Regions from separate parts of the Clostridium intestinale genome, predicted to be linked through region 1. Evidence: predicted binding sites of a transcription regulator. Region 1 holds the regulator's gene; each other region holds the start of a gene.
What was found. Region 1 encodes Rex, which represses fermentation and respiration genes when NADH is low (regulators of the CRP and FNR family bind a similar motif). Its sites were predicted from a motif close to ATTGTTAANNNNTTAACAAT; they were not measured.
Positions count from the first base shown of each region.

Region 2: P8F83_RS00940 (DUF47 domain-containing protein) is a predicted target of Rex. The motif match lies at 9,245-9,264, and genes of this name have one in related genera.
Region 3: P8F83_RS13300 (acetyl-CoA C-acetyltransferase) is a predicted target of Rex. The motif match lies at 4,081-4,100, and genes of this name have one in related genera.

Region 1 is NZ_CP121166.1:2,944,527-2,955,638, forward strand. It holds gene P8F83_RS15145 (acyclic terpene utilization AtuA family protein) at 1-272, opposite strand, end outside; gene P8F83_RS15150 (sigma-54 interaction domain-containing protein) at 533-1,876, opposite strand; gene P8F83_RS15155 (3-hydroxybutyryl-CoA dehydrogenase) at 2,008-2,856, opposite strand; gene P8F83_RS15160 (electron transfer flavoprotein subunit alpha/FixB family protein) at 2,945-3,955, opposite strand; gene P8F83_RS15165 (electron transfer flavoprotein subunit beta/FixA family protein) at 3,974-4,753, opposite strand; gene P8F83_RS15170 (acyl-CoA dehydrogenase) at 4,773-5,912, opposite strand; gene P8F83_RS15175 (short-chain-enoyl-CoA hydratase) at 5,941-6,723, opposite strand; gene P8F83_RS15180 (redox-sensing transcriptional repressor Rex) at 7,087-7,719, opposite strand; gene P8F83_RS15185 (ferritin) at 8,069-8,581, shown strand; gene P8F83_RS15190 (ABC transporter ATP-binding protein) at 9,027-10,739, opposite strand; gene P8F83_RS15195 (DUF3867 domain-containing protein) at 10,840-11,112, opposite strand, start outside.
Region 2 is NZ_CP121166.1:201,229-212,340, forward strand. It holds gene P8F83_RS00910 (M16 family metallopeptidase) at 1-970, shown strand, start outside; gene recJ (single-stranded-DNA-specific exonuclease RecJ) at 981-2,753, shown strand; gene P8F83_RS00920 (alpha/beta-type small acid-soluble spore protein) at 3,218-3,400, opposite strand; gene P8F83_RS00925 (undecaprenyldiphospho-muramoylpentapeptide beta-N-acetylglucosaminyltransferase) at 3,573-4,646, shown strand; gene P8F83_RS00930 (flavodoxin) at 5,001-5,429, shown strand; gene nifJ (pyruvate:ferredoxin (flavodoxin) oxidoreductase) at 5,516-9,025, shown strand; gene P8F83_RS00940 (DUF47 domain-containing protein) at 9,318-9,941, shown strand; gene P8F83_RS00945 (inorganic phosphate transporter) at 9,934-10,932, shown strand; gene P8F83_RS00950 (flavodoxin family protein) at 10,986-11,112, opposite strand, start outside.
Region 3 is NZ_CP121166.1:2,572,611-2,583,722, forward strand. It holds gene P8F83_RS13285 (HD-GYP domain-containing protein) at 1-1,622, opposite strand, end outside; gene P8F83_RS13290 (hypothetical protein) at 1,989-2,120, opposite strand; gene P8F83_RS13295 (cold-shock protein) at 2,289-2,489, opposite strand; gene P8F83_RS13300 (acetyl-CoA C-acetyltransferase) at 2,882-4,060, opposite strand; gene P8F83_RS13305 (TetR/AcrR family transcriptional regulator) at 4,176-4,739, opposite strand; gene P8F83_RS13310 (non-canonical purine NTP pyrophosphatase) at 4,785-5,411, opposite strand; gene P8F83_RS13315 (HD domain-containing phosphohydrolase) at 5,484-6,560, opposite strand; gene rlmD (23S rRNA (uracil(1939)-C(5))-methyltransferase RlmD) at 6,805-8,160, opposite strand; gene P8F83_RS13325 (hypothetical protein) at 8,184-8,486, opposite strand; gene P8F83_RS13330 (superoxide dismutase) at 8,632-9,246, opposite strand; partial or broken gene P8F83_RS13335 (IS3 family transposase) at 9,558-10,756, opposite strand.

The DNA of each region.
Region 1 (11,112 bases):
GCTGCTAATGGATTTGCAGCACCCATATTAGTAATTACTTTGACCTTTTTTTCTACACATAAAGGTATTATTTTTTCCATTCTATATTCTAATAGTTCGTTATACCCTTTATTTTTATCTTTTAATTTTTCTAGCTGTGCTAAAGATATAGTTCTTTCAGCTAAGCATTCAAAAATTATATAGTCTAGATTTCCATAAGTCATAATATCTACAGCTGGCTCTATTCTATCTCCACCATATCCTGCTCCAGATCCTACTCTAACTTTTTTCAAAACTAACCCTCCTTTACTGCAATCACATATATCTATATAAGCAAGTATTATGCCAAAGTTTTTAACTGCTAAACTGCACTGTTTCTCTGATTTTTATTTCTATATTGTTTATGAATTTCTAAAATTTTAGAAACTTATTATCATAACTTTGTGAAATCCTTTTACAAGCTCTGTAAATATATACAATAAACCTCTTTCTAAAATATTAGAAATCATTCCTTAAAGTTTCTAATATTCTAGAAAGAGGTTATACTCTCTCGTTATTTAATTTTATTGTATAAAGATGCTAAAGAAATTCCTAAAGCCTTTGCGGCTAATTTTTTCCCTTCAACAGTATCTCCATATAGTTTTATTGCTTTTTCAATTTCATTTTTTTCAGTTTCTTTTATTATATCCTCTAAAGTTTTAATAGGAATTAGATTATGTATAAACCCTTCCTCCTGAATCTTTTTGGGAAGATCACTGATTTTTATTTCATTATCCTCAGTCATCATTGCCGCAAATTCTATTGCATTTTTTAACTCTCTCACATTACCTGACCACTTAAAACTTTCTAGTAACTTCAACACTTCTTCATTTAGAGATAAATCTTTTCTGAATTTCTTTTCAATTCTTTTTAAAAAATTCTTTGATAGAGGTATTATATCTTTTCTTCTTTCTCTTAAAGGAAGCAAGTTTACTGTAAATATAGCTATTCTATAGTATAAATCTCTTCTAAATGCATTGTTTTCTATCATTGTTTCTAAGTTTCTGTTGGTTGCTGCTATTATTCTGACATCAATAGGAATTTCCGATACTCCTCCTATAGGTCTAATAATATTTTCTTGAAGAGTTCTTAATAGTTTTGCTTGAAGTTTATAATCCATCTCTGATAACTCATCTAAAAATAGAGTTCCACCACTGGCTTCTAAAAACAGTCCTCTTTTACCACCCTTTTTTGCTCCAGTGAATGCACCTTCAGAATATCCAAATAACTCACTCTCTAAAAAGTTACTTTCTAAAGTTGCACAGTTTATAGCTACAAAGGGCTTATTCCTTCTTTCACTTTCATTATGTATTGCCTGCGCAATAAGCTCTTTTCCAGTTCCGCTTTCTCCAGTTATTAAAACATTTAAATCTTTTTTTGCTATCTTAATCGCAAGTGCTTTTGTTTCAATTGTCTTAAGATCTTCTCCAACTATATCGTCAAAAACATATCTAGCTTGATTTCCTATATTTTTAACTTTATCTTTTAAATCCTTTATTATATCATTTGACTTTCTTAATTCCTCAACTAATTTATATATATCGTTAATTTCATTCAATATAGAAATGCCGCCGACTATATCATTATTCTCTATTATAGGAACTATATTAACTATATACTCTATACCTGAAACCTTTCTTTTAATCCCTATTAGTTTCTTTCCACTTGAAATTACCTCTGGTAGTTTACTTCCTAATCTAACTTCACTTATTTCTTTTCCTATTATATCCTCATAATTTACATTTGTAATTCTAGTATATGCTGGATTTATATATACAACCTTGAACTCTCTATCTGCTATAAGTACTCCATCATACAAAGAGTCAAATATATTCATTTGCCATTCATTAATTTTCATAGTTTTCTCCTGTTTTTATATTCTTAATATAAATTATACCCTAAAATTTATTTAGCTGTAATAAAAAATCCCCCTGCAATAAATTGCAAGGGGATTCTTTGGATTTATATAGTGGTAAAATGTAAGCTAAATTAAGCGTTGTAGTTGTGGAATCCTCTTCCACTCTTTCTTCCTAACCATCCAGCTCTAACATACTTTCTTAGAAGTGAGTGAGCTCTGTACTTAGTGTCACCTGTTTCAGTGTAAAGTACATCCATGATAGCTAGACAAACATCTAGACCTATAAGGTCTCCTAATGCTAAAGGTCCCATTGGGTGATTAGCACCAAGTTTCATAGCTGTATCTATGTCTTCTGCAGAAGCAATATCTTCTGCAAGTATTCCTACTGCTTCATTAATCATAGGGATAAGGATTCTGTTTACAACAAATCCTGGAGCTTCTGCTACTTCTACTGGTTCTTTACCAATAGCTACAGAAACTTCTTTAACTGCTTCAAAAGTTTCATTTGAAGTAGCCATTCCTCTGATTACTTCAACCAATTTCATTATAGGTGCTGGGTTGAAGAAATGCATTCCTATAACTTTATCTGGTCTTTTTGTAGCTGCTGCTACTTCTGTTATTGAAAGAGATGAAGTATTTGAAGCTAAAATAGTTTCTGGCTTACAAATCTCATCTAATTGAGCGAATATTTCTCTTTTAATCTTCATGTTTTCTACTGCTGCTTCAACAACTAAATCACAATCAGCTGCTAAATTTAAATCAGTAGTTCCTGAAATTCTTGAAAGGATTGCATCCTTATCTTCTTCAGTTATTTTTCCTTTTGCTGCTAACTTTTCAACATTCTTTTGAATTCCAGCAAGTCCTCTATCTACAAATTCATCTTTAATATCTCTTACTATTACTTCAAAACCTTTTTGTGCAAACGCTTGAACAATACCTGCTCCCATAGTACCTGCACCAAGAACAAAAATCTTTTCCATATTACTAACCTCCATTATTTTAAGGTATTTTCTAAGGGGGGGATTTCTCCCCCTATATTATTGTAACCTAAATTTAGGTAATTAACAATTATGCATTTTCTTTTAATGCTTTTACTTGAGCTGTTAATTCTGGAAGAACTTTTGTTAAATCTCCAACTATAGCATAGTCAGCTAACTTCATTATAGGTGCATTAGCATCTTTGTTTACTGCTATTATTAAATCGGAATCTTGCATACCAGCAACGTGTTGTATAGCTCCTGATATACCACATGCTATATATATAGTTGGTCTAACTGTTTTTCCTGTTTGACCTACTTGTAAATTTTTATCTAACCATTCTTTTTCTATAGCTGCTCTTGAACCACCAACAGTTCCACCTAAAGCTTCTGCTAATTCTTCTAATAGTTTGAAGTTTTCTTTAGATCCAACTCCTCTACCACCAGAAACTATGAAATTAGCTTCACTTATATCAACTATATCTTTTTTCTCTTTAACTATTTCTATAACTTTTGTTCTTACATCTTCTTGTGTAAGTTTAACGTCAACTTTTATTATTTCAGCATTGTTTCCAGCTTTTTCTGATTTTGAGAAAACACCAGGTCTTACTGTAGCCATTTGTGGTCTATGATCTTGACAAGCTATAGTAGCCATTAAGTTACCACCAAAAGCTGGTCTTGTAGCTAATAAGAACTTTCCATTTTCATCTATATCTAATGAAGTACAGTCTGCTGTTAATCCAGTTGTTAATCTAGCTGCTACTCTAGGACCTAAATCTCTTCCTACAAATGTAGCTCCTATAAATAATATTTCTGGTTTTCTATCATTTGCAAGGTCACAAATAACCTTTGTATATCCGTCAGTTGTATAATGAGTTAGTAATTCATGTTCAGCTACTAAAACTTCGTCTGCTCCATGAGTAGCTAATTCTTCTACTAAATTTGATACATTATTTCCAAGAAGTAAAGCCGTAAGTTTTACTCCTAATTTATCTGCAATTTTTCTACCTTCGCCTAATAATTCAAGAGAAACCTTTTGAAGTTCTCCTTCTCTTTGCTCAGCGAAAACCCAAACTCCTTTGTAATCTGCTATATTACTCATTACTCTTACCTCCTAATATTAGATGTAGTGTTTTTCTTTTAATTTTTCTAAAACGTAACTAGCTGCTTCTTTTGCTGGTTTTTCAACTAATTCTCCAGCTCCCTTAGTTTCCTTAGTCATAGATTTCTTAACCTTAGTTGGAGAACCTGGCAATCCAAGCTCAGCTTTATCTACATCAATATCATTCACTGACCAAACTTTTATTTCAGCATCTTTAGTATCAAATATACTTGCGATGTTCATATATCTTGGTTTATTTAATTCTTTTATTGCTGTTAATAATACTGGTGTTTTTACTTCAACTAATTCATATCCATCTTCTAATGCTCTGTTTATAGTTAATAAATCACCATTTACTTTTACTTCTTGAACGTAAGTTACTTGTGGAATATTTAAATGTTCAGCTATTTCTGGTCCAACTTGTGCAGTATCTCCATCAATCGCTTGTCTTCCAGCAAATATTATATCGTATTCTAATTTCTTTAAAACTCCTGCTAATGCTTTTGAAGTTGCAAGCGTATCTGATCCTGCAAATGCTCTATCAGTTATTAATATAGCTTCATCTGCTCCCATAGATAATGCTTCTCTTAAAGCATCCTTTGCTTGTGGAGGTCCCATACTTACTATTGTAACTGTTGCTCCGTAAGTTTCTTTAAGAACTAATGCTTCTTCTAATGCGTGTTTATCTTCTGGATTTATAATTGATGGAACTCCATCTCTTATAAGTGTTCCTGTTTTTGGATCTATTCTTACAGCTGTTGTATCTGGAACTTGCTTTAAACAAACTACTATTTTCATATTATTAAGCCTCCCTTAATTACTTTATAACATTTGCAGCGATAACCATTCTTTGAACTTCTGAAGTTCCTTCATAGATTTCAGTTATCTTAGCATCTCTCATTAATCTTTCTACTGGATATTCTTTAGTATATCCGTATCCACCAAATATTTGAACTGCTTTAGTTGTTACTTCCATAGCTACTTCTGACGCAAATAATTTTGCTCTTGCAGCATCTAATGAATATGGAATCCCTTGATCTTTAAGCCATGCAGCTTTATAAACAAGTTGTCTTGCAGCTTCTACTTTAACATCCATATCAGCTATCATCCATTGTAATCCTTGGAATGCTGAAAGTGGTCTACCAAATTGTTTTCTTTCTTGCATGTAAGCAATTGCTTCTTCTAAAGCTCCTGCAGCAAGTCCTAATGCTTGAGCAGCTATACCAATTCTTCCTCCATCAAGAGTTTTCATTGCTATACCAAAGCCTTTTCCTTCAGCTCCTAATAAGTTTTCTTTTGGAACTATACAGTTTTCCATGATAAGTTCTGTAGTTGAAGATGCTCTTATACCCATCTTGTTTTCTAATTTACCTATTGAGAATCCTGGGAAGCTTTTTTCTACTATGAAAGCAGATATTCCTTTTGTTCCTTTGCTTCTATCTGTCATAGCAAATATTATGAAAGTTTCTGCAACTCCACCATTTGTTATGAATATTTTTGATCCGTTTAATATATAATTATCTCCATCTAAAACAGCAGTAGTTTGTTGTCCTGATGCATCTGTACCAGCACCTGGTTCAGTTAATCCGAAAGCACCAAGTTTTTCACCTTTAGCTAATGCTGGAAGATATTTTTCTTTTTGTGCTGCATTACCAAATGCGTCAACTACACATGCACATAATGAAGTATGAGCTGAAACTATAACTCCGTGAGTTCCACATACCTTTGATAATTCTTCTACTGTCATTATATATGATAAGGTGTCTCCACCAGCTCCACCATATTCTTTTTTAAATGGAATACCTAACATTCCAAGTTTAGCCATCTTTTTAGTGTTTTCCATTGGAAACTCTTCTGTTTCATCAATTTCACCTGCTATAGGCTTTACTTCATTTAATGCAAATTCTCTAACCATTTGTCTTACTAATTGTTGTTCTTTTGTCAATGCGAAATTCATATTTTTACCTCCTTAATTCGTACCTTAATTATTTGTTTTGGAAGCTTTTAGCTCTTCTTTCGATAAAAGCATTCATTCCTTCTTTTTGATCTTCTGTTGAGAAACATTTTCCGAAATCTTGTGCTTCTATTGCTATTGCTTCATCTATATTAACTTGCATTCCTCTGTTTATTGCATCTTTGCATAGCTTAACTGCTATAGGTGCATTTTCTGCTATTTTATTAGCCATAGCAAAAGCTTCTTCCATAAGATTTTCTAGAGGAACAACTTTATTAACTAATCCAATTCTTAATGCTTCGTCAGCTTTAATAATGTCACATGTATAAATTAATTCTTTAGCTTTTCCTAATCCAACTAATCTTGGTAATCTTTGAGTTCCACCAAAACCTGGAGTTATTCCTAGACCAACTTCTGGTTGTGCGAATTTTGCTTTTTCAGATGCTATTCTTATATCACATGACATAGCAAGTTCACAACCTCCACCTAGAGCAAAACCTGATATAGCAGCTATTACTGGCTTGTCTAAATTCTCTAATCTTCTAAAAACTTTATTGCCTAAAACACCGAATTCTTCACCTTGTGCTTCGTTTAAATCTTTCATTTCTGAAATATCTGCGCCTGCAACAAATGACTTTTCACCAGCACCTGTTAAAATAACTACATAGCAGTCTTTATCATTTTCTAATTCGTTAATAACTACGTCTAAATCCTTTAATGTTTCTGAGTTTAAAGCATTTAAAGCCTTTGGTCTATTGATAGTCACTACCGCAACTCTTTCTTTCTTTTCAAGAGTAACATTTTTTAATTCCATGGTGGTAATCCTCCTTAAAATGTAAAGCTAAATTTTTAGTAGGTTTCATTATACAATTTCAGACAAATTATTGGTTTTTTGTTAAATTATATAACCGTTTTATTAACTCTTTGTTAATATTATAACAATTAATTTCAAAAAAAATGACCAACTCTTTGACTTCAATATGATTATAATATGTATAAAAGTTATTTGCAAGGCTTTTATGGCATTTTTCTCTATTAAATAAATTAATATCAAAGCTGTTTTATCTCTTACCAGGATAAAATTGTATTTAATATAAAATTCATCCTATCCATATTGATAATACTGTGTCAAATAAATTCACAGTTTTTTTAATAAAAAAAAGAGAGGTTTCCCTCTCTATTGATCTTTTTCATTCAATAAATATATTAATGTAAGCACACTTTCACTTAAGTGAACATTTTCTATTGTTATATCCTCTGGGGCATCTAAATCAATAGGAGCAAAATTCCATATACCTTTAACTCCTCCTTGAACTAATTTATCACATACCTTTTGAGCATTATTTTTAGGTACGCATATTACCCCTATATCAACTATATTATTTTTCAAATATTCAGGTACTCTATCTATGTCTTGTATCTCTATGTCTCTTATTTTTATTCCTACAAGTTTAGGATTTGCGTCAAAAATACCAATTATATTAAACCCAAATCTATCAAATCTATAGTTAGCAATTGCCTGACCTATATTACCAGCACCTATTATTATTGTATTATAATCTTTATTTAATCCTAAGATAGAACTGATTTGAGCATGAAGTTCTCTAACATTGTATCCGTAACCTTGCTGTCCAAAGTCTCCAAAACAATTCAAATCTTGACGTATTTGTGATGCTGTAAAACCTATCTTTTCACTTAATTCTTTTGAGCTTATTCTATCCACGTCATTTCTTAGAAGCTCTCCTAAGTATCTATGGTATTTAGGCAATCTTTTTATAACTGCCATTGATATATTTTTTTTCTTTTCCATATTCGCACCTCTTTCAATATTTCTCTATACACCAAATGTCAAATTCTAAATTGTGAAATTATTATATATTTTTACTCATATTTATATTCTTAAATAGAATTATCAGTATATTTATCATAAATACCCTATATTAATTCTTAACTATACTATTTTATCACAAATACTGCATATTATCTAGTATTGTAAATGTTTAATATAATTATTACTATACTAATTATTATATATCAATATCCATTTAATAACAAAACTTTTGTTTTAAACTTATAGTAATACTACTTTTCTCATAATTATTGAATAATAATTCTTCAAATAGTATAATTTAACTAAAGAATATTTTGGAGGTGTTTTAATGTTAAGTGATAAATTACAAGCCGCTTTAAATGAACAAGTAAACTATGAACTTTATTCTTCTTATAGCTATTTAGCTATGTCTGCTTATTGTGAAACTTTAGATTTACCTGGTTTCGCTAATTTTTTCAGAGTTCAGGCCCAAGAAGAACTTTCTCATGCTATGAAGTTCTATGATTACATATTTCAAAAAAATGGAGAAGTTAAACTTAAAACTATTGAACAACCACTTTTAGGTTTTGATAGTGTAATCCATGCTTTTGAAACTGCCTATGAACACGAACAAGGTGTTACAAAAAGAATTTACAATCTAACAGATTTAGCTACAGAAGAAAAAGAACATGCAACTATAAGTTTATTAAAATGGTTTATAGATGAACAAGTTGAAGAGGAAGATACTTTTAACAAGCTTATAAAGAAGTTAAAAAGATCAATAGAAAATCCTGCTGCACTTTATATGCTGGATGATGAGCTTGCTCAAAGAGTATACACTCCCCCAACTACTACTGTATAAAATCTAATTATTATATTAAAAAATGAGACTTATATATAGCTCAACCCTTGCTATATATAAGTCTCACAATTTTAATTAAGATTCAAACCTAATTGTTGATAATCTAAAACAGGAAATTCCTGTAGCTACTCCCTTATGCCTGAAAGTATTCTCAACCAAATAGATTATATTTAAAATATCATAGTTTGTCAATATAAATCGAATTATGACTTTTAATATTTATCAGCTCTTCTTAAACCCATAATAGTAAAAATAATTCCTAACATTATAATTATAATGCTCATATTAAATAACATAAAAACACCTCTATATTTAATTCATCTAAAGTATATTACTTACACTTATTTTCTTCAATAACTATATATTTAACTATTAAACTTTAAATCTTACTATAACTAGCTATTAAATCAAATATCTTCGTTTTTCTCAATATAGCAGTATTTTTCTATCTTTCTGAAAGACTATATAAAGAAGCATATATCCCATCATTTTTTATTAACTCTTTATGAGTTCCTTTTTCAGCTATTCCCTCTGGTGTTAATACAACAATCTCGTCTGCATTCTTTATCGTTGATAGTCTGTGAGCTACTATTAATGTTGTTCTACCTATTGTTAGTTCTTCTAATGATTTTTGTATTATCATCTCAGTTGTGTTATCAAGTGCAGATGTAGCTTCATCTAAAATAAGTATCTTAGGGTTCTTTAAAAACACTCTAGCTATTGATAATCTTTGTTTTTGTCCACCTGAGAGCTTTAATCCTTTTTCTCCAATATAAGTATTATATCCATCAGGTAAATTTATAATAAACTCATGTATATTAGCTCTTCTAGCAGCCTCAACTACTTCTTCTTCTGAAGCTTCTGGATTTCCATAAAGAATATTTTCTAATATAGTTCCAGTAAATAAGAATACATCTTGCTGAACTATTCCTATATTTTTTCTTAAAGATTCTCTATTAACAGCAGTTATATCTACTCCATCAATCTTTATTATACCTCCATCAAGTTCATAGAACCTAGGAACTAAGTGACAGAGAGTAGTTTTTCCTCCACCAGATGGACCAACTAATGCAACTGTTTGTCCAGATTTTATATTTAGATTCAAATCTTGTAATACATGTGTTTCTTCGTCATCATATTTAAAACTAACACCTTCAAATTCTATATTTCCGTCTACAGTTCCCATCTCAGTAGCTTTTTCAGAATCTTCCTCTTCTTGTTCAGCCATAAGTTCTTGGAATCTTTCAAATCCAGTCATTCCTGATTGTAACTGCTCAACAAAATTTATCAATCTCTTTATCGGATCCATAAAAAGTTTTATATATAATAAATATGCAACATAATCACCAATGGTTATATATCCTTTGAATGTAAAGAACCCGCCTATACTTAATACTATTAGACTAAGTATATCAACAATAAAGAACATTCCAGAATAAAATTCTGCCATAGCTTTATATGCATATTCTCTTGCTTTTCTAAATTTATTATTACCTACTTGAAATTTATCTATTTCGTATTTAGTATTAGTAAAAGCCCTTGATACTCTTATTCCTGCAATAGAGTTTTCTAATGACGCATTTACATCCCCTATTTCTATTCTAGTTTTCTTAAAAGCATCATTCATTTTAATTCTTTTCTTTATTGCATACCATATTAAAACAGGTATAAATGCAAAAGTTATAAGTGTCAGTGGTATATTTATAGTACATAAAACTATAAATGATCCTATAAGCATTATTAATGATATAAATAAATCCTCTGGACCATGGTGTGCTAATTCTGATATCTCCATTAAATCATTCATTATTCTAGACATTATAACACCAGTTTTATTATTATCAAAATAATTGAATGGAAGCTTTTGTAGATGTTTAAAAATCTTTTTTCTCATGTCAGCTTGCATTCTTACACCAACTACATGTCCCCAATATTGAATGAAATAGTTTAAGACTAATTTTAATGCATATATAAATATTAAGGTTATACTCCAAACAACAAGTAACCTTAAATTTTGATTTGGTACATAATCATTTATTATATTTCTGGTAATCATAGGATAAAATAAATCACATATTGATACTAAAAATGCACAGAACATATCAATAGCAAATAATTTTTTATGTGGCTTATAATATTTTACAAATTCTTTAATCAAAATATCCCTCCTTAGTTAGATAATTTCATCATTCTATTATAGCATTTTGAAAATTTATTGCAAATTTCAACAAAATAAAAAAATAGCTATAAAAGCTATTTTAATAAATGTAATTATTCACATTTTCACATAATGATATATTGAGCTTATCATCTTTTAATATCTTTTTATATGAGCATAAAAATTCGTTTAATTCATTATCTGTTAAATCTATTTTTCCTGAGCTATTAATCATAACTTCATTATTATCTAAATATATTGTGATATCATTTTTACTATTTTTTATAGAATAGTTCTGTATACTTTTAGTAGTAAGTCTATTTTTATACTTTTCCTGAAAACCTATTACTTTCCTAGCTTCTTCATAATTTGC
Region 2 (11,112 bases), 1.9 Mb from region 1:
TTATGCAATTTACTATGGAAGTTGTTCTTCCTATGATTTTAAAGAAGGATTTAGTATTTTTAGAGATATAATTATTGAGCCAAGCTTTAAAAAGGAAGGCTTCAAGGAAGAAATGGATGTAATACTTCAGGAGTGGAAAGAGTGGAAGGAAGATTTCGAGCAATATTGCGAAGATGAACTATTTTATAATTCCTATAATCAAAAAAGAATTAAAGAAATGATTATAGGAAAAGAAGAATCTATAAAAAATATTACCTTACAAGAACTTAAAAACTTTTATGAAGAATATTACGTAGGAGATAATTGCGTAATAACCATAATATCCTCACTAGGAATTGATGATATAAAATCTATATTAAAAAACTTCACTATTAAAAGTAGTAAATATAATAAGCCAAAGTTTCCAGAGGAAAGTAATAAGTCAGGAACCTATTATAAAGAGGTTCAAGGTTTTAATGGAGCTAAAATACAATATATTTTTAACATAAATGACTTAACTTACAAAGAGTTAGAAGCATTAAGCCTATATTCACTTTTTATAGGGGAAGGAATGAGTTCTTTACTTTTTGAAGAAGTTAGAACTAAAAATGGATATGCTTATGATATATCTTCATCTGTTAAAAAAGAAAAAGGGATAGAAGTTTTTTCTATAAATACGTCTACTTCAAAAGAAAATATTCATAAAACCATTTCCTCAATAAATGAGACCTTAAATAAATCTGTTGAAAACTTAGAAAAGCTGTCTCTAAAGGATATTGAGGTTTTGAAAAAAAGATTAATATTAAAAAGAGAGTTTTGGTTAGAACGTTCAGTTGAATTAGCAAAGTATATAACCACAAATGAGGTTATGTTTAATAACGGAGTAGAAAGTCTAAACTTTAAATATAACCTAGAAAGCATAAATCAGGTAGATGTTGTTAGTGTAGTTAAAAAGGTTCTTAATAAGCCGTCTATTGAGATTTTATACTAAAGGAGAAGAAATGAAAGAAAAATGGATAATGAGAGAGGGAAAAAAGATAGAAGATTCTACTTATAAGGAACTAGGTTTAAATCCTATTATGGGGAAGATTTTATCGAATAGAGGTATAACAACCAGTAAAGAGATTGATTTATTTATAAATGGTTCTATAGAGGAGCTTCAAGATGGGTTTATGATGAAAGATATGCACCTTGCCATTGATATAATAAAGAAGTATGTTCTTGAAAAGAAGCCTATACTGATTTATGGAGATTATGATTGTGATGGAGTAAGTTCCACATATATATTATTAAAAGGACTAAAAGAGTGTGGAGCTAAGGTCTCATACCATATACCTCACAGAGAAAATGAAGGTTATGGTATGAATGAAAAACGAATAGGTGAGCTATATAAAGAAGGTTACGAGATAATTTTAACCTGTGATAATGGTATATCAGCTTTTAATGAAGTTAAATATGCAAAAAGTCTTGGAATGAAAGTTGTAGTTACGGATCATCATGATATACCTTTTGTGGAGTTAGAAGATGGAAGAAATGAAGAAAAAATACCTCCAGCAGATGCTATAGTAAATCCTAAGCAAAAGGATTGTTCCTATCCCTTCAAAAGTCTTTGTGGGGCAGGAATTGCATATAAATTTATATTGTGTTTGTGTAAGGAACTAAGGATAGATACCTCTAGAGTTGAAGATTTAGTTGAAATTGCAGCAATAGCTACAGTTTGTGATGTTGTTGATTTAGTTAATGAAAATAGAATAATAGTAAAAGAAGGTTTAAAAAGATTAAATAACACTAAAAATTTAGGACTTAAATCATTAATTAAAGCAAATAATCTACAGGATAAAATATTAAATGAATATCATCTAGGTTTTGTTATAGGTCCTTGTATAAATGCCACAGGAAGATTAGAAACAGCAGATTTGGCATTAGAATTATTAATGTCAGACAGCGAAAAATCAAGTAATGAATTAGCACAGAGATTATTGACTCTTAATAGAGAAAGACAAGAGATGACCAATGTAAGTTTAGAAAAAGTTATAGATATTATTAGAGAAAATGGTTATGAAAAAGATAAGGTGCTTTTTGTATATGAGCCTAGTATACATGAAAGCTTAGCTGGAATTGTAGCTGGAAGAATAAGAGAGCGGTATAATGCTCCAGCTATAGTAATGACTTCAGGAAAAGAGATGCCTAAGGGATCTGGTAGAAGTATTGAAAAATATAATATGCACAAAGAGTTAACTAAGTGTAGCTACCTTATAGAAAAATTTGGTGGACATCCTATGGCAGCAGGATTATCTGTACGAGAAGAAAACTTACCTAAGCTTAGAGATGCTTTAATTAATAACTGTGAGTTAACCGAAGATGATATGCTTCCAGAAATAAGAATAGATATGCATCTTCCTTTTAGAAATTTAAATTATGAACTTATAGAAGAAATTGAAGCTTTAGCTCCTTTTGGAAAAGGAAATCCTAAACCCTTATTTGGAGAAAAGGATGTCTACTTAAAAAGAGTATGGTTTATAGGAAATGAGCGTAATTCAATCAGAGTTTCCTTCTCTTTTGACACTACAACTATAAATGGGATAGCATTTAATGTTGGAGATGAATTTAGAAAACTTTTAAATAAACACTTTGGAGAAGTTAAAGCATTAGAAATTGAAACTAGTAGTTATTGCAATATAAAGTGTGCTTTAGTTTATTATCCATCAATTAATGAATATAACGGAAACAAAACCATTCAAGCTAAAATTGAATCACTAAGATTTATAAAGTGAAACTTTTCAGGTGGAGTTTTATGCTCCAGCTGAATTTAGTTGAACTAATCCAGGAGCTAGCTATCGGATTAAGTAAAAAATAATTGAGACTTTATGCTAAACATTTAGTATAAAAGTCTCTTTTTATTTAGGTTAAGTTTAAAAAATCATAGGAACAGCGCTATTTGGGAGAGTGAAACAGCAGAATTGAGGAAAAGAGGAGCATCGTTACGCAAAAGCATAAAAACACAAAAGCAGTGCAAAAGCGGTGAATAGGAGCATTACAAAAGTGGTGAATAGGAGCAGTGGAACATAGGTAAGATTTTAAATAATGATATAGCAATAAAGAAAGAGGAGCCATTAAAGCTCCTCTAAAACTAATGTATGGTAGATTTTAAGTGTATAATTATATTAAAAATTTAATATAATTTTATAGCACTTATTATAAGTTTTGTTTAAGGAATTAAGATAATTCTCTTCGAGAATTATAAGTTTTGTTCGTACTTTTCTACCATTCTTTTAACCATTTCACCACCAATAGATCCTGCTTCTTTAGAAGTTAAGTCTCCATTGTAGTCTTTTAGTTGAACACCAAGTTCACCTGCTACTTCGTGTTTGAATTTTGATAATCCATTTCTTGCTTCTGGTACTAATTTTTTATATGCCATAATTGACACCTCCTAATAAATTTGATTGTGATTATATGTTGTCCTTATTGGTGAGAATTATATTATAAAAATAAAGGGTAAAGAGGAAAAGCTTTCAAAAACTTGTATTTAATATTGACTTTTTATTAAAAAAAGTTGAAAATTCATAGAGTGAAGTTTAAAAAAGGGGATGATTTATTTGTATAAAATAATAATGACAGGTGGAGGAACTGCAGGTCATGTAACTCCAAATTTAGCGCTAATACCTAAGCTTAAAGAGAAGGGCTTTCAAATAAAATATATAGGAAGTAAAGATGGAATAGAAAAAGAGATAATTACAAAAGAAAATATAGAATATTATTCTATAAGCTCAGGAAAGCTTAGAAGATATTTTGATTTAAAAAATTTCTCTGATCCATTTAAAGTGGTTAAAGGCTTATTTCAGGCGTTTATAATAATGACAAAAGAAAAACCAGATGTAGTTTTTTCAAAAGGTGGATTTGTTGCTGTACCTGTAGTTATGGCGGCAACCATGAAAGGAATACCAGTAATAGCTCATGAATCTGATATAACTCCTGGTCTTGCAAACAAATTAAGTGCACCTTTTTGCAATAAGCTTTGTGTAACGTTTCCAGAAAGTATTAAGTATATAAAAAAAGACAAGGGAATATTGACTGGATCTCCTATTAGAGAAGAAATTCTAGAAGGAAACAAAGAAAAAGGTAAAAAAATAGCAGGGTTTACAGATGATAAAGAAATTATATTAATTATGGGTGGAAGTTTAGGTTCTCAAATAATTAATAATGCTGTTAGAGGAAATCTATCAAAACTTCTGAATGAATTTAATATAATTCACATATGTGGCAAGGGAAATATAGATAAATCTCTAGAAAATTATAGAGGATATAGTCAGTTTGAGTATGTTTCTGATGAACTTCCTCATCTTATGAAGGCTTGTGATTATGTTATATCAAGAGCTGGATCAAACTCTATTTTTGAATTTTTAGCTTTAAGAAAACCAATGCTACTAATTCCTCTATCTAAAAAAGCAAGTAGAGGGGATCAAATACTTAATGCAAATTCATTTAAAAAGTCTGGATTCTGTTTAACCTTAGAAGAAGAGGAGTTAAATGAAACAACTCTTATTAACTCAATAAATGATTTAAAAAATAATAAGACTAAGCTAATATCCACTATAAAAAATAGTTCTATGGAAAGTGGAGTTAATAATGTAATTAAGGTCATATTGGGTAGTATTAAAAAATAATATAGTGGTTTATGTAGATAAGAAAGTAGATTTTATTTCCTGGGAAAAGTTTGTGAATTTAGTATAATAGGAATAATTAAAATATTAAGAAAATTAGAATAATCTAGAGATATACAATAAATTTTAGCTATAAAGACAAATTATCGAGCAATATAGAGTATATTGGAGAAATATCCGTAAATATAAGGCTAATACCCAAATACTTTTAATTATGAACTAATTTTTAACTTAACTGATAATATGAAACTTGCAAAATAAATCCTTTGTTATATAATATTTATGTAAGCTTTAAGAAGGCATAAATTAGCAAAATACAATCTTGTTAACATTTTAACAAACCAAGAGGTGATTAAGATGAAAAAAATTAGCATTATTTATTGGAGTAATGGTGGAAATGTTGAGGTTTTAGCTAATGCTATAAAAGAAGGTGCAGAGAAGCTAGGAGCAATAGTAAATATAAAACTAGTTTCAGAAGCTAACATATCAGATGTTATTGAAGCAGATGCAGTAGCTTTAGGAAGTCCTTCTATGGATAGTAATAGAATAGAACAAAAGGAAATGGAACCGTTTGTTAAAGAACTTAAACTAATACCTAATGATAATAAAAAAGTTGCTTTATTTGGATCATATGGTTGGGATGATGGAGAATTCATAAATGAATGGAATTTAAGAATGAAAGATTATGGATTCAATGTTATAGGAACACTAGCTGTAAAAGAATCGCCAGAAGATAGTGAGCTAAAAATTGCAATAGAATTAGGAAAAAAGCTTGCGGAAAACTAGTCTGTTTATATATATTTCAGAATTAATGTGTATTTTGAGGTATATTAAATAAATATCTAAGTTGAATAGAAAGAGGGGTCAACACGATGAGAAAAATGAAAACTATGGATGGTAATGCAGCAGCAGCTCATATAGCTTATGCATTTACCGAAGTTGCAGCGATTTACCCAATAACTCCTTCATCACCTATGGCAGAAAATGTTGATGAGTGGGTTGCCCAAGGAAGAAAGAATCTCTTTGGACAAACAGTTAAAGTTATGGAAATGCAATCAGAAGCAGGAGCTGCTGGAGCAGTTCACGGTTCACTACAAGCTGGTGCATTAACTACTACTTTCACTGCTTCTCAAGGTCTATTATTAATGATTCCTAATATGTATAAAATTGCAGGAGAATTACTTCCAGGAGTACTTCACGTATCAGCTAGAGCATTAGCTACATCAGCTCTTAACATATTTGGTGATCACCAAGACGTTATGGCAGCTAGACAAACTGGTTTTGCTATGCTTGCAGAAGGTTCAGTTCAAGAAGTTATGGATTTAGCAGCTGTTGCCCATTTAACAGCTATTAAAACAAGAGTACCATTCTTAAACTTCTTTGATGGATTCAGAACATCTCATGAAATTCAAAAAATTGAAGTTCTTGAATATGATGAATTATCTAAGTTAGTAGATTGGGAATGTGTAGACAGTTTTAAAAGAAGAGCTTTAAACCCTGATCATCCTGTAACAAGAGGTACAGCTCAAAATGCTGATATCTATTTCCAAGAAAGAGAAGTAGTTAACAACTACTACAACAACTTACCAGATACAGTTGAAAGCTACATGGCTGAAATAACTAAATTAACTGGTAGAGAATATCACTGTTTCGATTACTATGGTGCACCAGATGCTGATAGAGTTATCATAGCTATGGGTTCTGCAACAGATGTATGTGAAGAAACTATAGATTATTTAACAGCAAAAGGAGAAAAAGTTGGTTTAGTTAAAGTAAGACTATTCAGACCTTTCTCAAATGAAAGATTATTAGCTGTTATTCCAAAAACTGCTAAGAAGATAGCTGTTTTAGATAGAACTAAAGAACCAGGATCAGCTGGGGAACCATTATACTTAGACGTTAGAAATGCATTCTTTGGAAAAGAAGATGCACCTGTAGTTGTTGGTGGTAGATTTGGTTTAGGATCTAAAGATCCAAATCCAGCACATATTGCTGCAGTTTATGCAAACTTAGCAAAAGCTGAACCTAAAAATGGATTCACAATAGGAATTGTTGATGACGTTACTAACTTATCACTAGATGTAACTGAAGATATCGATGCTACACCAGTAGGAACTACAGCTTGTAAGTTCTGGGGATTAGGATCAGACGGTACAGTTGGTGCTAATAAGAGCGCTATTAAAATCATTGGAGATCATACAGAAATGTATGCACAAGCATATTTCTTCTATGATTCTAAAAAATCAGGTGGTATAACTGTATCTCACTTAAGATTTGGTAAAAAAGCAATTAAGTCACCATACTTAATAAACAAAGCTGACTTCGTTTCTTGTTCTAACCAATCATATGTTAATAAGTACAATGTACTTGATGGATTAAAACCAGGTGCAACTTTCTTATTAAACACTATATGGTCTCCAGAAGAATTAGAAACAAAATTACCAGCTTCATATAAGAAATTTATAGCTGAAAACAACATTAAGTTCTACACTATAAATGCTGTTAAAATAGCTCAAGAAATAGGTCTTGGTGGAAGATTCAACATGATAATGCAATCAGCTTTCTTTAAGCTTGCTAGCATAATACCAGTTGAAGATGCTGTTAAGTACTTAAAAGATGCTGTTGTTAAGTCATACGGCAAAAAAGGTGAAAAAGTTGTTAACATGAACTATGCTGCTATTGATAGAGGAATCGAATCAATCGTTGCTATAGATGTACCTGAAAGCTGGAAATCAGCTGTAGAAGCAGAAGCTGCTGTAACTGCTGTACCAGAATTCATAAAGAAAATAGTTGAACCAATGAACAGACAAGAAGGAGATAAACTTCCTGTATCTGCATTCTTAGGAATGGAAGATGGTACATTTGAAAATGGTACTGCTGCTTACGAAAAGAGAGGAATAGCTATAAACGTTCCTGAATGGCAAGCAGATAAATGTATTCAATGTAACCAATGTTCATATGTTTGTCCTCATGCTGTAATCAGACCATTCTTATTAAACGAAGAAGAAAAGAATGCAGTACCAGAAGGATTAAAATTAGTTCCAGCTAAGGCATTAAAGACAGAAACTCCATTATCATACACTATGGCTGTAAGCCCACTAGATTGTACTGGTTGTGGAAACTGTGCTCAAGTATGTCCAGCACCTGGAAAAGCATTATTAATGAAACCACAAGAATCTCAACATGTTGAGATCGAAAGATGGGATTTTGTAACTAAGAAAGTAGCTGCAAAACCAAACCCAATGAATAAATTAACATTAAAAGGAAGCCAATTTGAGCAACCATTACTTGAGTTCTCTGGTGCTTGTGCTGGTTGTGGAGAAACTCCATACGCTAAGCTTGTAACTCAATTATTTGGTGATAGAATGATGGTAGCTAATGCTACTGGATGTTCATCAATTTGGGGAGGATCTGCTCCTTCAACTCCATACACTAAGAATCATCAAGGATATGGTCCAGCTTGGTCTAACTCATTATTTGAAGATAATGCTGAGTTTGGATTAGGTATGTTCTTAGGAGTTAAAGCTCAAAGAGAAAGATTGGAAGAACAAGCTAAGAAAGCAATAGAAGCTGGTGTATCTGAAGAAGCTAAAGCTGCTTTAGAAGACTGGTTAACTAATGTTAACAGTGGAGAAGGAACTAGAACAAGATCAGAAAGAGTTGTTGCAGCTCTACAAGGTGAAACTAACGAATTCGCTAAAGAATTATTAAAGAATAAAGACTACTTAACTAAGAGATCTCAATGGATCTTTGGTGGAGACGGTTGGGCTTACGATATAGGATTTGGTGGATTAGACCATGTTATTGCATCAGGAGAAGATGTAAACATACTTGTATTTGATACAGAAGTTTACTCAAACACTGGTGGTCAATCATCTAAGTCAACTCCAACAGCTGCTATAGCTAAGTTTGCTGCATCTGGTAAGAGAACTAAGAAGAAAGATCTTGGAATGATAGCTATGAGCTATGGTTATGTATATGTTGCTCAAATTTCTATGGGAGCAGACAAGAACCAAACTCTTAAAGCTATAGCTGAAGCTGAAGCTTATCCAGGTCCATCATTAATCATAGCTTATGCTCCATGTATAAACCATGGATTAAAAGCTGGTATGGGTAATTCTCAATTAGAAGCTAAAAAAGCTGTTGATTGTGGATATTGGGGTATGTATAGATTTAACCCAACATTAAAAGATGCTGGTAAAAATCCATTTACCTTAGATTCTAAAGAACCTAAAGAAGACTTTAAAGAATTCTTAATGGGTGAAGTTAGATACTCATCTCTTGCTAAGGCATTCCCAGAAGCAGCTGATGCTTTATTTGAGAAAACTTACCAAGATGCTATGGAAAGATTAGAATCTTACAAGAAATTAGCTAATCAATAATAAATAATCAATAAAAGGGGTCTAGAGTTTCTAGATCTCTTTTTTTAATTTTTAAATGTTAAGAATATGTTAAGTAAGTAAATGGAATTTAACTTAAGAATGCAAAAAAATATGCACAAATACTAAAAAAAAGCATTTATATAGGCTAAAAAATAACAAATAGATAAATGTAAATGTTTTTTAACGCAAGAATAACAAACTTATACCAAGCTTAATATTCTTAATATAGATTTAACAATGGAGGATTATTATAAGATAGTATTACTATATACATAAGGAGAGGACAGATATCATGTTTAATTTTTCACCTAAAAATGATAAGTTTTATGATTTATTTATCGAGTTTACTAGTATTATAGAAGAGGCCTCAAATGAACTTACGTTATTGTCAAGAAACGTAGAGAATGCAGAAGATATAAGCTTAAGATTAAAGGATATAGAACATAAAGGTGATGACTTAGTTCATAAGATTTTAGAAGAACTAAATAATAGTTTTATAACTCCACTTGATAGAGAGGATATATTATTAATAGTTAAAAGACTAGATGATGTCGTTGATAATATAGAGGACATAGCTGGAAGATATCTTATGTACGATATAAAAACTAGTAGAGAAAAAAGCTATACTATAGTGGACCTTATAGATGAATCTTGCAAAAAGATGAAGGATTTATTTATAAAGTTACAAAACTTTAAAACTGATGACAGTATTTATAAGGTAATATCAGAATTAAATCTTTTAGAAACAAAAGGTGATTATGCATACAGAGATGGTATGAGAGAACTTTTTACAACAGAAGTAAATAATATTGAAATTATAGTTTGGAAAGATTTATATGAAAAGCTAGAAAAAACATTAGACTCCTGTGAAACCTTAGCTAATGTTGTTGAAGGAGTTGTAATGAAGCATGCTTAATTCTACTCAACTAATAACTATAATAATAGTTATATTAGCGTTAGCATTCGATTTTATAAATGGATTTCATGATACAGCTAATGCAATAGCTAGTTCAGTAACTACAAGAGCACTTTCTCCACAGAAGGCAATTTTAATGTCAGCAGGCTTAAATTTTATAGGAGCGCTTGTTAGCACAAAGGTTGCAACAACTATTGGTTCAGGAATAATACATGATGGTGGAGCACCTATAAAAGTAGTTTTAGCAGCCATTATTGCAGCTATCATATGGAATTTAATTACTTGGTATGTTGGTATTCCAAGTAGTTCTTCTCATGCTCTTATAGGAGGATTAATAGGAGCAGCTATAGCATTTTCAGGAAGTATACATACAGTAAATTGGGCTACTTTCTTTATTAAAGTAGTTTTGTGGTTATTTTTATCACCTGTTATAGGATTTATATTTGGATACATAGTCATGACCACGATAAACTGGATTTTTAGAAAAACTAAACCTGCAAAAGCTACAAGAGGATTTTTAAAAGCTCAGGTTTTATCAGCAGCTTTCCTTGCATTTAATCATGGAAGTAATGATGCTCAGAAATCAATGGGAATAATATCTTTAGCACTGTTTAGTGGTGGTGTGATAGGAAGTTTCCATGTTCCATTATGGGTTAAATTAGCCTGCGCAACTGCAATGGCATTAGGAACCTCTGTAGGTGGATGGAGAATTATTAAGACCATGGGAAGTGGGATGGCAAAATTAACTCCGGCTTCAGGGTTTTCAGCTGATTTAACAAGCTCAGCGGTAATATTTACTGCTACCATGATGGATGCACCAGTAAGTACTACACATATAGTATCTACCTCTATTATGGGAGTATCAGCAGCTAAAAGACTTTCAGCTGTAAGATGGGGAGTAGCAAAAAATATTGTTACAACTTGGGTGGTAACAATACCATCTTGTGCTCTAGTTGGAGCTATAGTTTCATTAATTGTAAATCACATATAAGATTATTTAACTCGGTAGAAATGCCGAGTTTTATTATACCTAAATAAAAAAACTCAGCCTAAGCTGAGTTTTTCATTTATCAGGAAGCTTTCTAAATTACCCATATAATTTAGAGCTTTAACATCTCTTCTATTTATAATAATTTTGAAGTTTGGATTTATGTTTAAAATTTCTTCAATC
Region 3 (11,112 bases), 370 kb from region 1:
TTATCAAACTGAGTTCCTGAGTTTTTAATTAATTCATCTATAGCAGCTTCTTTTGTCATAGCTTGCTTCCTATACGGCCTACTACTTGTCATTGCATCATAAGCATCAGCTACACAAACTATTTTGGCTAACATATCAATTTCCTCATCTTTCAATCCTCTAGGATATCCTCTTCCATCAACTCTTTCATGATGTTCATATACTATTCTTACACTTTCATCAAGAAAACTTAATTCTCTTAAAATATTTGCACCAATTTCAGGATGCTTTTTCATAACTTCATAGTCTTCTTGTGAAAAGTGACCTGAGTAATTAAGTATTTTTTCTGGTATTCCTATTTTCCCAATATCGTGCAAAATACTACCAAATCTTAATTTATTTTTTTCATAATCACTTAGCTCTAATTGATCCGCTATTCCTAAAGAATACTTCATAACTCTTTCACAATGTCCACCTGTATAAGAATCCTTTGCTTCAATAGAATTAGCTAAGGCTCTAACTGTTTCAAAATAACTATTCTCATTTTCCTTAAGCAAGGCGGTAAGCTCTTCATTCATGGCTGTTGTTTCTTCATATAATGCATTTATCTCCTCTTTTTGAGATAATATTTCCAAGTTTTGTTTCTCCAAATTTTCTTTATCTTTATACTGTTCATCTAGTAGATTTTTAATCTCTATTGACATCTTTTCCAAATTATTTCCTAGTATCTGCATTTCATCTCCAGAGTTTATATTTATCTTAATATTAAAATTACCTCTAGAAATTTCATTTACACTATCTATAATTTGTTCTATAGGATGTATGAGTTTCTTTCCTCTTACAAAACCAAATGCCGCCACCATAATTGTTCCTAATATAACTACCGCTATTACAATCATTTTACTATTAGTTAGACTTTTTTGAAGTTCCGCATCATTATAAACAATTTGAACAACATTTCTTTCATTTGCACCCTTTGCCCCAACTATTTCATAGGGTACATAATCATAATAAGATTTTCTCCCATTAAAATCTGCTACAATCTCTACTACATTCATAGATTTAATTGATTCTTCAAAGTAGGCTAAATTCTTTTCTCCTACATAAATATTATTGTTATCACCATCTTTTTTATAAGATATTCCCTGATAATCAAATAAAATTATTCTATCTATAAATTTATTATCCTTAACAACAGCTTCTTCAAAGTTATCAAGTCCCATACCATCTAATTTTTTATTTTCTTCCTCCATGGAAAAGCCAATCTCAAATATATATTTTCCATCCTCACTTGGTAAATAGCAATACTTCTTCATTTCAGACTTTTTTATGGATAAGCTTACTCTTGAAGAAACAAACTTTTTTTCCGCTCTAACCTTCTCTAAAAACAAAGTAAAATCTGACCATGGTTTAAACTTTAACCCTAAATCATTTCTGTCAGTACTTCTAATTACTGTATCATTAACATCTATTATATATAAATCTATATCTGATCTATTATCAAGATAATCTTCTAAATTAAAGTCAACATTTCCTCTGTCAACATAAGCCTCGTTTAACATTTGTAATATAGGTTTTCCTTGTTCTTCTAACTGACTTTCCAATATTGATTGCATTTTATCTGATGAACTCAGTATGTTCATCACTCTTTCTCTTACTAATCTCCTACTCTGCACAAAATTATCTTCTAAGGTATTTTTAATTAAAATATATTGAAAAACACCTAGAAATGTTGAAACCATTATAACTACCGAAACTAATAGAATAGTTAATTTATTTTTAAACTTACCCCGAGTTTTTAATAACCGCACCCTAATCTCCCCTTCATAGAGAGGCCTTATAGATATATCAGCGTCTCCTAAATGTACGATATAAATACAATACCATATTTAGGATTTATTTGACACATTACACATAATTTTTTATGAATTTTAACATTTAATTATTCTTTTTTTCTCTTATAAATAATTTAATTATATTTTTTATTCCTAAATTAACATTTTCATTTTCTATCTTATCTTAACACCGCAATTTTCTACTTCTTCAAATAAACTTTTATCTTTATTTAAAGTTACTTTTGAAAAAAACATCAATTCTATACATAATGATATTGTTTCTAAAATATGTTTAATTTTAATCATTTTAATTCCTCCAATGTTTTTATTATTTTAGTTTTATCAATTTAGTTCTCTTAATTTAATATATGAATGTATAAAAAAAAAGTCTCTCTTACCTTAATAAAGTAAAAAAGACTAATTAATTGCAATAAAAAAACCTTTAAGAAAAATTTCTTAAAGGTTTGAATTTAACTATCTAGCTATAGTTACGTTTTCTGCTTGTGGTCCTTTTTGTCCTTCTGCAACGTCAAAAGAAACTTCTTGACCTTCTTCAAGTGTCTTATAACCATCTATTTTTATTTGAGAAAAATGTACAAATACATCTTTTCCATCTTCACCAGTTATAAAACCGAATCCTTTTTCTCTATTAAACCATTTAACTGTACCATTCATTTGATGAGTACCTCCAAAATTTTATTTTCTTAAAATATTTGTAAAAATTCAGCAATAAAATTTCTTCAATAGTATAGTACATTTAAATTAAGTACTTACCGAAAATATTGTTGTTCAATTATTTACTTACCATTTAAAGAATATATATTGATTATATCACTACTATTATCCTATTTCAAGTTATTTTTTAAAATTATTAATATAACTACTAATATTTTATCTAATATTTAACTGTTTTTCTATTCTTTTTTAAGATAACGTATATTTAACTTAATATTCCCTATAATTAATGTATAATTGTTTTGACAATTTTATTGAATGATTGTATGCTAAATTTTTATGTTGAAATAATAAAATGTGCATGTTATTAATATGCACATTTCTTCTATTAATTATACACTTTCTATAATTAATGTTGTTCCCATTCCCCCACCTATACATAAAGTAGCTAATCCTCTTTTAGCATCCCTTTTCTTCATAGCATGTAATAAAGTTACTACTATTCTCGCTCCAGATGCACCTATTGGATGTCCTAGTGCTATCGCTCCTCCATTTACATTTACTTTAGCTTTATCGAAGTTTAGGTCTTTTGAAATAGCTATACTTTGAGATGCGTATGCTTCATTTGCTTCAATTAAATCTATATCTTCACTTCTTAGATTAGCTTTTTCTAAAGCTATCTTAGTTGCATAAAAAGCCCCGTATCCCATAATTGACGGATCTAGTCCAGCTGATCCATAAGAAATAATTTTGGCTAAAGGTTTTATATTTAATTCTTTTGCCTTATCTGCACTCATTAATACCAAAGCAGCTGCACCATCATTAATTCCAGAAGCGTTTCCTGCTGTAACTGTTCCATTTTCTTTAAATATAGGCTTTAGTTTGTTCAATGCTTCTATAGTATTCCCGAATCTCGGGAATTCATCAGTATCAAAAATAATATCACCCTTTTTAGTTTTTATTGTTATAGGAACTATCTCCTCTTTAAACTCTCCAGATTTTATAGACTTTTCTGCCTTTAATTGTGACTCAAGTGAAAATCTATCCTGTTCCTCTCTTGTTACATCCCACTGTTCAGCTACATTTTCAGCAGTTATACCCATATGATAATTATTAAAAGCATCAGTTAGTCCATCTTTTAACATCTCATCTATCAACTCACCATTACCCATTCTATATCCCCATCTAGAATTATTTAATAAATATGGTGATTGAGACATGTTTTCCATTCCACCCACAACAACGACCTCAGCATCCCCAGCTTTAATTACTTGAGCCCCTAGACTTATTGATCTAAGTCCTGATCCACATACCTTATTTATAGTTAATGCTGGAACTTCTACAGGCAAACCTGCTTTTATAGCAGATTGTCTTGCTGGATTTTGTCCTAATCCAGCTTGAAGTACGTTACCGAAAAAAACTTCATTAACTTCCTCTGGATTTATTCCAGCTCTTCTTACTGCCTCCTCTATAACTTTAGCACCTAACTCAACTGCTGGAACATCCTTAAGACTTTTTCCATATGCTCCAATGGCTGTTCTTACTGCACTAACAATAACTACTTCTTTCATTTTAAACTCCTCCTCAATATATAGTTATTTTTTTAACAATTATTAATAGACTAATTTGTCTATTTTCATTTTTAAAAATTAGATTATAAAATTTTGCTTTTATAATCTTTATTAATTAATACAATTCTTTTAGATCTGTCTTCATTTTTTTTAAAACATCAATATCCTTACTTATTCTATAATACACTAAGTAACCTTCATATATTGAAAAAGCTTTATTGGCTAAATCATCCGCCCTAAATGCATCTAATCCTGAAAATATAAAGATATTTTTGAAATTATCTATAAGTTTTTTCATAGCATCTAAATAATACTCTGATATATCAGGCTCTGAAAATGCTATTTCTAACCCAAGTACGGCAAATGGACATCCAAAATGTTCATCCACTTCTGCGCCTCTAATCATCTCGTTAAGTAAAGATTCTATAAATTCCTTCCAAGCTTTTTCTTTAGAAAGATTTTCTACCCATCCATTTATTTTCTCATCAAAATACTTTGATACTTCAATAGCTAATGCTTTTTTACTAGCAAAGTGAAAATAAAAAGATCCCTTTGGCAATTCAGCTAATTCTAAGATATCATTAACTCCTGTTGCATTATAGCCTTTCATAATAAAGAGATTTGCAGCACACTCTATTATTCTATTTTTAGATTGTTCTCCTTTTGTAAATTTCCCCATAAAATCTCTCCTTTAGTTAGATTTTAGACCACTTTGTCTATTTTGTCAATAACTTTGTTTTATTTTTAACGATGTTTTAAAAAAACTCCTATATGCATCTGTGTTAGTTTCTATGTATTCATCATCATTCTCTTCATCTAATTCAACAAAATATTTTTTAGTTTTTATATCTATAGATATTGAGTCTAGCGGAAACCCCTTAGTTCTAATATTATGAGGATCTTTAGTTATTATGAATTCCCTTGAAGCTATATCTTCTCCATCATACTCATAAATTTCACTTCCATTTACCACTAAACATATAGCATTCATATATTTAGCATCAACTTGTCCTCCTAAACTTTCTGCAAGATGGCTATAATATGTTATCATTTCTTCATCACTTAATTCTTCTCCCTGTATTCTCCTAACATAAACTCCAGGTTGTTTATTTACTTCAAGTCCATTAATATATAATCCTGTGTCACAGGAGAATACAGGCATATCAACATATTTAGAATAATTGATAGCTTTTATCCTTGCATTTTCTAGTGGACTATTACCTACTTCTTCTACATTTCCTATGTTTAAATCTACATCCTTTAATCCAACAATCTCTATATCTAATCCTTTAAGAATTTCCTTCATATATTCAATCTTTGCTGGATTAGTTGTACCATATAATACTTTCACTTTTATTCTCCTCTCAATATTGTTATAAAAATCCTTCTAAGCCCTTTAAGCCCTAGAAGGATTTTCTCATTTTTAATCTCTACATCTCTCTCCAATAGCTTTAAACTTGTCCTTTAATTGTACAAATGCCTCTACTACTCCTGGATCAAAATGTATACCACTATCATTTAAAATTATCTCCACCGATTCATCATGAGAAAAAGCTTCTTTATACACACGCTTACTTGTTAATGCATCATACACGTCCGCAACTGCCATAATTCTTGCAGAAATAGGGATATTTTCACCAGCTAATCCCTCTGGATATCCTCTACCATTCCATTTTTCATGGTGGTAGTGAGCAATTTCCTTAGCTAACTTTAAGAAAGTTTCCGGCTTATTTAATATCCTTTCAGCTCTTACTATTGCTTCTTTTCCAATCATAGTATGAGTCTTCATAATCTCAAACTCTTCTTTTGTAAGAGGTCCCGCTTTTAACAAAATATCATCTGGAATACCAACCTTCCCTATATCATGTAATGGAGAAGATGCAACCATAAGATCTATAGTTTCTTTAGTTAAATAATTTTTATATTTTTCATCTTTACTAAGTAAATTAGCTAATTCGTTAACATAAAGCTTTGTTCTTAATATGTGTTGTCCAGTTTCATTATCCCTAGTCTCCGCTAAGGACGCCATTGCCATAATTGAAACCTCTTGTATTAAAGCAACCTCTTTAGTACGTCTATCTATTTCCATTTCAAGAAACTTATTTTTATCTCTAAGGAAGTTTTGTGATTGTCTTACAATTATATTATTTTTAATTCTAGCATTTAAAAGTATAGGATTTATAGGTTTAACTACATAGTCTACAGCTCCTAATTCAAAGCCTTTATATAAATTATCATCGCTTTTTTCAGTTATTAAAATAACTGGTATATCTTTAACTTGATTTATAAACTTTAATTCCGCTAAAAGCTCATATCCATTTAAGCTCACCATAGTCAAATCCAATAAAATAAGATCTAGAGAGTATAAATTAGTTAATTTAAGTATACTTTCTAAATTATCTGCTTCATTGACATCATATAAATCCTTCGATAAGTAGGCAGCTGATTCACTACCTTCCGATTCTTCTACTATCAATATTTTTGGTTTAGAACTCTCCATTATTCTCCTCCCCCAACCTAGTTGACTAAAAAGTTCATCATCTTATATTAAAATTTTATCATATTTACTTATTATAAACTATATCAAATAATTATTATTTTTTAATAATTATATGTTTTAAAAGTATATAATTCTCTTAAATATGTGGAGATTTTTTCACAAAAAAGCCACCAAACCTTATGGATTGGTGGCTCTTTAAAATCTTTTACTATTTTTACTTTTAATATAAGACATAGCTTATTATCTATTTCTTAGCTAACTTAACAATAGTCTCAACATGTGGCGTGTTAGGAAACATATCCATACATAAAGTCTTTTGAACTTTATATCCAGAATTTATTAAATATTTTAAATCATCAACTAAAGTCTTAGGATTACAACTTACATATATAATATCCTGAGCTTTAAAATCCACTACATATTTAAGTGCAACAGGATGTACTCCACTTCTTGGAGGATCTAATATTATTATATCTGGTTTATCTTTTAACTGTGTTATTACTTTAGCTACATCTCCAGCTATAAACTCACAGTTATCTAGTCCATTTAGTTTAGCATTCTCATTAGCAGCAACTACAGCTTCTTCGATTAGCTCTATTCCTCTAACCTTTTTAGCTTTAGGAGCTGTTATCTGACCTATAGTTCCTGTACCACAATATAGATCAAAAACTACTTTATCTTCTCCACTTCCCATAAAATCTCTTACTAGAGAATATAACTTCTCAGCACCTTTAGAGTTAGTTTGGAAAAATGAAAAAGGTGATATTTTAAACTTAAGCCCTAAAAGATTTTCTGTTATATGGTCTTCTCCATACAATAAATTAACTTTTTCAGGTATAACTGCATCAGAAAAAGAGTTATTTTCTGTATGAAGTACTGATTTTAATTTTCCTTTATAATTTAATGATTTTATAAGTTCAACATACTCATCTAAAGAAAAATCTATTTGAGTTGTTGTAACTAAGTTAACCATTATTTCTTCAGTTTCAAAAGCTTTTCTTATTACAAGATGTCTTAGATATCCTTCTCTTTTCATTACTCTATAATAAGGAAGGTCTTTTCCTCTAAAATATTCAACGGTTGCTTTTAAAATCTCTCTAAAATCCTCATCAACTATCTCACAAACATCTACATTTACAATTCCAAATGATTTTCCTTTTATATGCATTCCAAGGGTTAGTTCTCCCCCTTTTTCCTCATCACCAAAGGTAAACTCCATTTTGTTTCTGTATTTCCATTGATCTGGACTTCCTTCTATTCCTAAGAATTCTCCCATGTCTACTTCTGCATCAAGGAACAACTCTTTAACTTCTTCCTTTTTAAGCTCTAATTGCTTTTCATAATTAAGATTTTGTGAAGAACAACCTCCACAAATATTGAATACCGAACATCTAGCATCAATTTCATAAGATGCCTTCTCAACAACCTCTAGAGGTTTTATTTCTCCATACTCTTGTTTCTTTTTGGTAACTTTTCCCCTAATCACTTGGCCTGGAAAAGAATTTTTAGAATATATCTTTTTTCCTTCTAAGTATCCAATTCCTTTAGATGGGAATTCAGTTTTTTCTATCGTTAAGGTTATTTCACTACCTTTTTTCATCTATTAGATTTTCCTCCGTAAGTTTATTGAACATTAAATATTTTTTCTCCTAATGTTCTTCCTAAGCTATTTTTTGTAATTGTGTAATATAGTATATTTGAAGTAACATATGAGAAGAAATATATTCCTATTTTAACCACTATCTCATATCCTATAACTTTTAAGATTAAACTAACTATAAAAAATAATATAAATGCTAAAAATGCCACTATAGTTTGGTCTGCTATAGATATTATTAATCTTCCAAAGAAACCTATTTCACCATTCTTTTTATTACTATTTTTTTCTTTAGCAACTTCCTTAACAATTCCCTCGTTATTGTCCATATTTATACCTCCACTTCATAACATTCTTTTAATATACTATAAAAAGCTTTTTATGTAAATAAAGTTAACCTTAATGTAAATAAAAAACTACCTAAGTTTTCACTTAGGTAGTAAAAGGGGACATTTTTAAGGGGAAGAAATAACTTTACTTTATTGCATCTTTATATAATTCTGCTGCGTAATCCCAATCAACTACGCTCCACCAAGATCCAACATAATCTGGTCTTCTATTTTGATATTTTAAGTAATATGCATGTTCCCATACATCTAATGCTAATACAGGCTTAGCTCCATCACTTACTGGAGTATCTTGATTAGCTGTTGATACTACTTCTAACTCATTGTTTTTATTTACAATTAACCAAGCCCATCCACTACCAAATCTTGTAGCAGCTGCCTTGCCAAATTCCTCTTTAAATTTATCAAAGCTTCCAAATTTATCATCAATAGCTTTTCCTAAATCTCCTGTTGGGTTACCACCTTTATTAGGACCCATAAGTTGCCAGAAAAGTGAATGATTATAGTGACCTCCACCATTATTTCTTACAGCAGTTCTTATATCTTCTGGTACAGCATTTAAGTCTTTAACTAAATCCTCAACTGATTTTTCTTGAAGATCTGGATATTTTTCTAATGCTGCATTTAAATTGTTTATATAAGTTGCATGATGTTTAGTATGGTGTATAGTCATTGTTGTTTCGTCTATATATGGCTCTAACGCGTTATATTCATATTTTAGTTTTGGTAATTCATGTTTCATAATTAAAATCCTCCGTGTTTCTTAATTTCTATGATTTTATTCTATCACAGTTGATATTAATAATCAATATTATTTAATAATTATATTATGTTATTTCTCTCGACATTATTTTTATTCCCGCTTTAGAGTTTTTATATCCTGCACAAATTTTTCAAACATCTTAAACGTCTTATCAAGAGCTCATTTTCATAGAGAATTACCTTAACTTCTCTCAAATAACACTTTTTAAAATTTATTTTTTAATAATTAACTACATTTTCTTAGAAGAAACTACTTGGACCTAGGTCAATATCTTGGACACATTTTAAGTCTCAAATTGTCATTCTAAAAAGATCTTCTTTCATTTGCGGAGTTATGTAATCAATAGAACTATGAATTCTTTTACGGTTATACCAAGACTCAATGAAAATAAATAAGTCTAACTTTGCACTTTCATAATCATAATATTGAACATTGTTAACTTGTTCTTTCTTTAAAATAGAATGAAAAGACTCTATACAGGCGTTATCATAAGGGCATGCTTTTCTGCTATTTGAAGCTTTTATTCCATATTTTTTTAGTCTATTAATAAACTCTGTACTTGTGTATTGAACTCCAAGATCAGAGTGGAAAATAAGCGATTCAGTTGGCTTCTGGATTTTATATGCATTATCTAAAGCAGCTATTACTACAGAAGAATCCATAGTCTTTGAAAATGAGTAGCCAACTATCTTTCTCGTATACAAGTCCATAATAGAAGCTAAGTAGCATCAGCCGTCCTTTAATGTATGAATATAAGTTATATCTCCTACCCATTTTTCATTTAGTTTGGTAGTTTTAAACTCCTGTTTGAGTAAGTTTACTCTTTCCAATACTTTCTTAGTAGATTTCGGTGGTCTAAATTTTTTAATTACTATAGAACGAATATTTAGCTCCTTCATTAATCTCTGAACTCGTTTAATACTTATATAAGTACCTGACTTTTCAAGAGTTTTTTGTATTTTGGGAGCACCATATCTACATTTGTTTTCATTATAAATTTGTAGTATTCTTTCTTTCAATATTATGTTTTCCGATTCCCTCCGGGACGGAGTATGGTGATGAGATTGGTAGTAAGTACTCTTAGGCATATTCAGTAATTTACACATGAGTCTTACTGGATAAATTCCATGATTATTATCAATAAATTTAATTATATCTCTTGGTCCTTTGAGAATATGGCGATAGCTTTTTTGGCTAAAGCCCGCCTTTGGTGTAATATTTCAAGTTCCATTTTAATTCGTTCATTTTCTTTCTTTAATTTTGCGAACTCTTTAGAGTCTTCCTTACTCTTTTCTTCAGTAGCTTTACTCTTTTTAGCTATAATAGGCTTTTTCGAGATTTTCTCTTTCACTTGAACACTATTAGTCCAGTTATTCAGAGTAGCTGTTGACACGCCATATTCTTCACATATCGCTTTAATTGGTTTTCCGGTATTGTATACTTCGATTACCATCTTCTTAAAATCATCTGTATAAGTTTTTCTTCTCACTTGAACACACCTCTCTTAACTTTATTATAAATAATTATTAAAATGTGTCCATAAAACCATACTAGCATCATATTAAACATAAGTTTTAAAAAGATTTTAATGGAGTCTGAGAAACGACTCCTACAGATTAGAAGTTAAAAGGATTTTAATGGAGCCTGAGAAACGACTCCTACAGATTAGGAGTTAAAAGGATTTTAATGGAGCCTGAGAAACGGCTCCTACAGATTAGGAGTTAAAAGGATTTTAATGGAGCCTGAGAAACGGCTCCTACAGATTAGGAGTTAAAAGGATTTTAATGGAGCCTGAGAAACGGCTCCTACAGATTAGGAGTTAAAAGGATTTTAATGGAGCCTGAG